DNA from 2 places in the Streptomyces sp. NPDC040610 genome. Region 1 is predicted to be linked to the other one. Evidence: predicted binding sites of a transcription regulator. Region 1 holds the regulator's gene; the other holds the start of a gene.
What was found. The regulator HrcA, encoded in region 1, represses chaperone genes, less so after heat shock. The targets are predictions, from matches to a motif close to TTNGCACTCNGNNNNNCNGAGTGCNAA.
Positions count from the first base shown of each region.

Region 1 (4,142 bases):
CCTCGTCCTCAAGCGCCGGACGGGCTGATATCTCCTCGTCCGGCGCCTGGCAGGGGGCCGGCTATGGAGCCGTCACGAAATCGATCAGCTCCTCGACCCTGCCCAGGAGCGCGGGCTCCAGGTCCTTGTAGCTGTGGACCGAGCGCAGGATGTGCTGCCAGGCCGCGCCGGTGTTCTCCGGCCAGCCGAGGGCGCGGCACACGCCCGTCTTCCAGTCCTGGCCGCGGGGGATCCGGGGCCAGGCCGTGATGCCCAGGGAAGACGGCTTCACGGCCTCCCACACGTCGATGTAGGGGTGGCCGACGATCAGGGCGTGGTCGCTGCTGACGGCCGCGGCGATCCGGGACTCCTTGGAGCCGGGGACCAGGTGGTCGACGAGGATGCCGAGGCGGGCGTCGGCGTCGGGGGCGAACTCGGCCACGATGGCGGGCAGGTCGTCGATGCCTTCCAGATACTCGACGACGACCCCCTCGATGCGCAGGTCGTCGCCCCAGACCTTCTCGACGAGCTCGGCGTCGTGCCGCCCCTCCACATAGATCCGCCCCGCCCTGGCCACCCGCGCCCGCGCCCCCGGCACGGCCAGCGAGCCGGACGCGGTGCGCGCGGGCTTGCGGGGTGCGGCGGTCGCCGTCGGGCGGACCAGCGTGACCACCCTGCCCTCCAGGAGGAAGCCGCGCGGCGCCATCGGGAACACGCGGTGCTTGCCGAAGCGGTCCTCCAGGGTCACCGTCGGCCCCTCGGCCGTCTTCTCGCAGCGGATCACCGCGCCGCAGAAGCCCGTGGTGACCTCCTCCACGACCAGGTCGGCCTCGGCGGGCACCTCGGGGACGGCGGCCGGCTTCTTCCAGGGCGGGGTCAGGTCCGGGTGGTAGCTGCGCATGGGCCAGACGTTATGGCATGGCGTCAGGCGACACCGAACCGCCGGGCCAGCTCGTCGCGTTGGCGGCGTACGAAAGCGGCGTCGACGACGGCCCCGTGCCCGGGCACGTACACCGCGTCCTCGCCGCCGAGGTCGAGGAGCCGGTCGAGGGCGGCGGGCCAGTGCCGGGGCGCCGCGTCCGGCCCTGCCTGCGGTGCGCCGGACTCCTCGACCAGATCGCCGCAGAAGACGACCTCGGGCTCGCCCGGGCCGCCGGGCACGAGGACGGCGAGGTCGTGGCCGGTGTGCCCGGGGCCGACGTTGGCGAGCAGCACCTGGAGCCCGCCGAGGTCGAGGGTCCACTCCCCGCACACCAGGTGGCGGGGGTGGACGAGGAGGTCGGCGGCCTCGGCCGCGGCGGTCGGGTCGAGGCCCTGGGCGACGGCGTCGGCGCGCAGGCCGTCGCGGTCGTGCTCCAGGACGGTGTCGAGGCCGACGGCGCCGAACACCTCGACGCCCGCGAACGCGGCGGCGCCGAGCACATGGTCGAAGTGGGGGTGGGTGAGGGCGAGATGGGTCACACGCCGGTCGCCGCCGAGCAGCCGCCGGGCGTCGGCGCGCAGCCGGGAGCCCTCGCGCAGGCTGGACCCGGCCTCGATCATGAGGGCGGCGCCGGTGCCGACGACGAGCCCGGCCGTGCAGTCCCACACGGGCAGCCTGCACCGCCCCACGCGCGCGGCGAGCCGTTCCCAGCCCGCCTCCTCCCAGGCCGGGGCGGGGGCGGGGGAGGGCGTGATCGTGTCCATGGGGTGACGCTAGCGCCGCCGGGGCGCGGGGGGCAGGGCGGGGGCGGGCGGCGGCACCCGTCGGCGTGGCGTGGCACGACGGCGGCGGCACCCGTCCGCGGGACCTGGGGCGACAGCGGCGGCGGCCGTCGGCGTGACAAGGCAGGACAAGGGCGGCACCCGTCGGCATGACAACGGGGTCGGCCCTTGCCGGGCCTGTACCCACCGGCCGTACACTGACTCGGTGAAGGCTGGCACTCGCCCGGGGTGAGTGCCAGGGCGAGGGGCCACCACCGGGGGCTCGGGGCGAGGGACGGCAGCTGGAGGTGCGCGATGCTCAGTGAACGCAGGCTGGAAGTGCTGCGCGCCATCGTCCACGACTACGTGGGCACGGAGGAGCCCGTCGGCTCCAAGGCGCTCACCGAACGCCACCACCTCGGCGTCTCCCCGGCCACGGTCCGCAACGACATGGCCGCCCTGGAGGAGGAAGGGTTCATCGCCCAGCCGCACACCAGCGCCGGGCGCATCCCGACCGACAAGGGGTACCGCCTGTTCGTGGACCGGCTCGCGGGCGTCAAGCCCATGACGGCGCCGGAGCGGCGCGCGATCCAGAACTTCCTGGACGGCGCGGTCGACCTGGACGACGTCGTCGGGCGCACGGTGCGGCTGCTCGCGCAGCTGACCCGGCAGGTCGCGGTGGTGCAGTATCCGTCGCTGACCCGCTCCACGGTGCGGCACGTGGAACTGCTCTCGCTGGCCCCGGCCCGCCTGATGCTGGTCCTCATCACCGACACCGGTCGGGTCGAGCAGCGCATGATCGACTGCCCGGCGCCGTTCGGCGAGACGTCGCTCGCGGACCTGCGGGCGCGGCTCAACAGCCGGGTCGCGGGCCGCCGCTTCTCGGACGTGCCGCAGCTGGTGCAGGACCTGGCCGAATCCTTCGACAAGGACGACCGGGGGACGGTGACCACGGTCCTTTCCACCCTCCTCGAAACGCTGGTGGAGGAGACCGAGGAGCGGCTGATGATCGGCGGCACCGCCAATCTCACCCGCTTCGGACATGACTTTCCCCTCACCATCAGGCCGGTCCTCGAGGCCCTGGAGGAGCAGGTCGTCCTCCTCAAGTTGCTTGGTGAGGCGACGGATTCGGGCATGACCGTCAAGATCGGGCACGAGAACGCCCACGAGGGGCTCAGCTCCACGTCGGTGGTCTCCGTCGGCTACGGTTCGGGGAGCGAGGCAGTGGCCAAGCTGGGCGTGGTCGGACCGACCCGCATGGACTATCCGGGAACGATGGGAGCAGTACGCGCAGTGGCACGTTACGTCGGACAGATCCTGGCGGAGTCGTAAGTGGCCACGGACTACTACGCCGTACTAGGCGTGCGCCGCGACGCTTCCCAGGACGACATCAAGAAGGCCTTCCGGCGGCTCGCACGCGAGCTGCACCCGGACGTCAATCCTGACCCGAAGACGCAAGAGCGCTTCAAGGAGATCAACGCCGCGTACGAGGTGTTGTCGGACCCGCAGAAGAAGCAGGTCTACGACCTCGGCGGCGACCCGCTGTCCCAGGCCGGCGGCGCCGGTGGCGCGGGCGGCTTCGGAGCGGGTGGCTTCGGCAACTTCTCCGACATCATGGACGCGTTCTTCGGTACGGCGTCGCAGCGCGGGCCGCGTTCGCGCACCCGGCGCGGCCAGGACGCCATGATCCGCCTGGAGATCGACCTCGAAGAGGCCGCCTTCGGCACCACCAAGGACATCCAGGTCGACACGGCCGTCGTCTGTACGACGTGTTCCGGCGAAGGGGCCGCGCCCGGCACCTCCGCGCAGACCTGTGACATGTGCCGCGGCCGTGGCGAGGTGTCCCAGGTCACCCGGTCCTTCCTCGGCCAGGTCATGACCTCGCGGCCCTGCCCGCAGTGCCAGGGCTTCGGCACCGTGGTGCCCACGCCGTGCCCGGAGTGCGCGGGCGACGGGCGCATCCGCTCCCGGCGGACGCTCACGGTGAAGATCCCGGCCGGTGTCGACAACGGCACCCGGATCCAGCTCGCCGGTGAGGGCGAGGTCGGGCCCGGCGGCGGTCCCGCCGGTGACCTGTACGTGGAGATCCACGAGCTGCCGCACGCCGTGTTCCAGCGGCGCGGGGACGATCTGCACTGCACCGTCACGCTGCCGATGACGGCGGCCGCGCTCGGCACGAAGGTGCCGCTGGAGACGCTGGACGGCATGGAGGAGGTCGACATCCGGCCCGGCACGCAGTCCGGGCAGTCGATCCCCCTGCACGGGCGGGGCGTCACCCACCTGCGGGGCGGGGGGCGCGGTGACCTCATCGTGCACGTCGAGGTGCTCACGCCGTCCAAGCTCGACCCCGAGCAGGAGCGGCTGCTGCGGGAGCTCGCGCAGCTGCGCGGCGAGGAGCGGCCCACGGGGCAGTTCCAGCCGGGGCAGCAGGGGCTGTTCTCGCGCCTGAAGGACGCGTTCAACGGGCGGTAGCGCCTTGA
Region 1 is NZ_JBVIXA010000004.1:664,284-668,425, forward strand. Features, by position in the region: gene ACZ6AA_RS18730 (DUF3097 domain-containing protein) at 62-880, opposite strand; gene ACZ6AA_RS18735 (MBL fold metallo-hydrolase) at 904-1,665, opposite strand; gene hrcA (heat-inducible transcriptional repressor HrcA) at 1,978-2,994, shown strand; gene dnaJ (molecular chaperone DnaJ) at 2,995-4,134, shown strand.

Region 2 (4,142 bases), on a different contig from region 1:
GACGCGGTCGCCGAGACGTCCCAGGCGACGGCCACGATCAAGCCGAGCCTCGACGCGTTCCGCTCCGCGGGGCTTGCCGGTTAGTCGCCGTAGGGCCTGTGGTCCGCTGCCGACTGCGGGTCGCGGTCCGTCCTCGCGCAGTTCCCCGCGCCCCTGACGGGGCGCCCCCGTCCTCCCCGTACCCCTGAGGTGAACCCATGAGTGTCAACGTCCGCATCCCCACCATTCTTCGCACCTACACCGGTGGCAAGGCCGAGGTCGCCGCCGAGGGGGCGACTCTCGGTGAGGTCATCGCCGACCTGGAGAAGAACCACACCGGTATCGCCGCCCGGGTCCTGGACGACCAGGGCAAGCTGCGGCGGTTCGTGAACGTGTACGTGAACGACGACGACGTGCGGTTCGAGCAGGGTCTGGAGACCGCGACGCCGGACGGCGCCGGGGTTTCGATCATTCCCGCCGTCGCCGGCGGCTGAGCGCACGCAGAGTCACCGGGACTGCCCCCTCCGCGAGAGAAGCGGAGGGGGCAATTCTGTATGGTTGAGCGCGGTACAGTTGGGAATGGAGCGCCGTTTCCGGCGTACGCAGTGCCGCGCGCATATTCGAAGTCGGCCGCGGAGCCGACAAGAAGTAGCCAAAGTGTCCTGCCTATTTGAGCCCTATGCGACATTTGTCGGGCCCGACTTGCCCTGAGTTCCGTGGAATTCTCCGGAAATCTCCGATAGCGCGTGCCCAGAATTCTCGTCCGATTGACCTGTTGCAGAGGGCAGTTGGACAGATACATTCAGCCGCGGTCGACGCGTTCCGGCGCACACCCCCAACCCATGGGGGGTGAGGTCTGACCCGGGTCCGCGAAGTGCGGGTCTGCGCAAGGGCCAGTAATAGGGGAGTTAGGCATGGCTCAGGGCACCGTCAAGTGGTTCAACGCGGAGAAGGGATATGGCTTCATCGCGGTCGACGGTGGTGCGGATGTATTCGTCCACTACAGCGCGATCCAGATGGACGGCTACCGCACCCTGGAAGAAGGTCAGCGAGTCGAGTTCGAGATCTCGCAGGGCCAGAAGGGTCCGCAGGCGGACATGGTCAAGCTCGCCGTCTGAGCGGCTTGACGCGATCGGCCACCGACGCGACGCAATAGACGTAGGGCCCGCACCCCGGGAACGGGGCGCGGGCCCTTCGTCGTTCCAAGATCGGGGTGTTGCGCCGGGGCGCGGGTGTCTCGTGCGGGAGCCGGGGATCCACGTACGAGACCTGAGGGCGACCTTGCGCCCGCCCGTCTCCCGACCGCCGCCCCTCATCGACGCCTCTTCGAGGCGACCTTGCACTCTAGGGGGTCGAGTGCTAATCATTGGCGTTAGCACTCTACGAGTGAGAGTGACAGAACTTGGATCGGGTCGGTGAGGTCCGCAGGCCGGGTGGGGCAAGGAACCACACGGCGCGCAGGCCGTCCGTCGCGGGCACCAGCACGGTCCGTTTGCTTTTCCACCCCGTCCGGGAGGACCACTTCACATGGCCAAGATCATCGCGTTCGACGAGGAGGCACGGCGCGGCCTCGAGCGCGGCATGAACCAGCTCGCCGACGCCGTCAAGGTGACCCTGGGCCCCAAGGGTCGCAACGTCGTCCTCGAGAAGAAGTGGGGCGCCCCCACGATCACCAACGATGGTGTGTCCATCGCCAAGGAGATCGAGCTCGAGGACCCGTACGAGAAGATCGGCGCCGAGCTGGTCAAGGAGGTCGCGAAGAAGACGGACGACGTCGCCGGTGACGGCACGACGACCGCGACCGTCCTCGCCCAGGCGCTCGTCAAGGAAGGCCTGCGCAACGTCGCGGCCGGCGCCAACCCGATGGCCCTCAAGCGCGGCATCGAGAAGGCCGTCGAGGCCGTCTCCGGCGCCCTGCTCGAGCAGGCCAAGGACGTGGAGACCAAGGAGCAGATCGCTTCGACCGCCTCCATCTCCGCCGCCGACACCCAGATCGGCGAGCTCATCGCCGAGGCCATGGACAAGGTCGGCAAGGAAGGCGTCATCACCGTCGAGGAGTCGCAGACCTTCGGGCTCGAGCTTGAGCTCACCGAGGGCATGCGCTTCGACAAGGGCTACATCTCGGCGTACTTCGCGACCGACATGGAGCGCATGGAGGCGGCCCTGGATGACCCGTACATCCTGATCGTCAACTCCAAGATCTCGAACGTGAAGGACCTCCTTCCGCTCCTCGAGAAGGTCATGCAGTCCGGCAAGCCGCTGCTGATCATCGCCGAGGACGTCGAGGGCGAGGCCCTGTCCACGCTGGTCGTCAACAAGATCCGTGGCACCTTCAAGTCCGTCGCCGTGAAGGCCCCGGGCTTCGGCGACCGCCGCAAGGCCATGCTCGGCGACATCGCCATCCTCACCGGTGGCACGGTCATCTCCGAGGAGGTCGGCCTCAAGCTGGAGAACGCCGGTCTCGACCTGCTCGGCCGCGCCCGCAAGGTCGTCATCACCAAGGACGAGACGACCATCGTCGACGGCGCCGGTGAGAGCGACCAGGTCCAGGGCCGCGTCAACCAGATCCGCGCCGAGATCGAGAACAGCGACTCGGACTACGACCGCGAGAAGCTCCAGGAGCGCCTGGCGAAGCTCGCGGGCGGCGTGGCCGTCATCAAGGCCGGTGCCGCGACCGAGGTCGAGCTCAAGGAGCGCAAGCACCGCATCGAGGACGCCGTTCGCAACGCGAAGGCGGCCGTCGAGGAGGGCATCGTCGCCGGTGGTGGCGTGGCCCTGCTGCAGGCCTCCTCGGTCTTCGAGAAGCTGGAGCTCGAGGGTGACGAGGCCACCGGTGCCGCCGCTGTGAAGCTGGCCCTGGAGGCCCCGCTGAAGCAGATCGCGGTCAACGCCGGTCTCGAGGGCGGCGTCGTCGTGGAGAAGGTGCGCAACCTGACCGTCGGTCACGGCCTGAACGCCGCGAACGGCGAGTACGTCGACATGATCGCCGAGGGCATCATCGACCCGGCGAAGGTCACGCGTTCCGCCCTGCAGAACGCCGCGTCCATCGCCGCGCTGTTCCTCACCACCGAGGCCGTCATCGCCGACAAGCCGGAGAAGGCCGCCGCGGCCGCTCCGGGCGGCATGCCGGGCGGTGACATGGACTTCTGATCCCTTCGAGGATCGGCGGTTCGTCGCAGCACGCGCACGAGGGCGGCACTCCCTGTCTCAGGGGGTGCCGCCCTCCGGCGTTTCCCGGCCCGGAAAAAATCTCGCGACCGGTGTCAACCGGACGCACCCCCGCCGGTCTAGAGAAGGTGTACCGACCAGATGGGGAGCACGTCATTGACCGCTGAGGAGTTCGAGGAGTTCTACGCCCACGCGGTCCGACGGCTCACCGGCCAGCTGTACGTGATGCTCGGCGACCTCCAGGAGGCGCAGGACGTCGTGCAGGAGGCGTTCGTCAAGGCCTGGAGCAGGCGCGGGCGCCTGGTGAAGGAGGCCTCGCCCGAGGCGTGGATCCGCACCGTGGCCTGGCGGCTCGCCGTGCGCCGCTGGCACGGGCGGCGGCGCACCGAGCAGGCCTGGCAGCGGCACGGCGGCGCGCTGCCCGCGGGCGCGCCCGACCCCGGTTCGGTGGTCCTCGTCGAGGCGCTGAAGGGGCTGTCCCCGCAGCAGCGCAGGACGGTGGCGCTGCACTACATCTGCGATCTGTCGGTGGAGCAGATCGCCGGGGAGACGGGCCAGTCCACCGGCACGGTCAAGACGCATCTGTCCCGGGGGCGGGCCGCACTGGCCGACCGCTTGCAGGACCCTCGTACCCAGGAGGCGCACGGTGACTGAGCACCACCACGACGATCCGCTGGCGGACGCGCTCAGGGAGCTGGCCGCGGCGGCGGAGCGCGGCACCGACCCGGCGCCCGCGCCCGTGGTCACGGCCCGCGGCGAGCGGGTGCGGCGGCGCAGGTTCGCCGTGCTCGCGGCCAGTGCCGTGCTGCTGTGCGGCGGGATGGGCGGCGCGGTCGCCGCCGGGCTCGCCGGGTCCGAGGAGCGGGTGTCCCCGGCCGACACCCGCGACCCGCGCCCCGCGCCCTCCTCCGGCGACCCCGTGCCCGACCCCACCGACACCTCGTCCTCGCCCGGCCCGACCGAGACCACCGACCCCCCCGACGCCAGCGAGCCGC
Region 2 is NZ_JBVIXA010000005.1:66,193-70,334, forward strand. Features, by position in the region: gene thrC (threonine synthase) at 1-84, shown strand, start outside; gene ACZ6AA_RS19050 (ubiquitin-like small modifier protein 1) at 198-473, shown strand; gene ACZ6AA_RS19055 (cold-shock protein) at 894-1,097, shown strand; gene groL (chaperonin GroEL) at 1,507-3,129, shown strand; gene ACZ6AA_RS19065 (SigE family RNA polymerase sigma factor) at 3,304-3,801, shown strand; gene ACZ6AA_RS19070 (hypothetical protein) at 3,794-4,142, shown strand, end outside.
Region 2: groL (chaperonin GroEL) is a predicted target of HrcA. The motif match lies at 1,316-1,342, and genes of this name have one in related genera.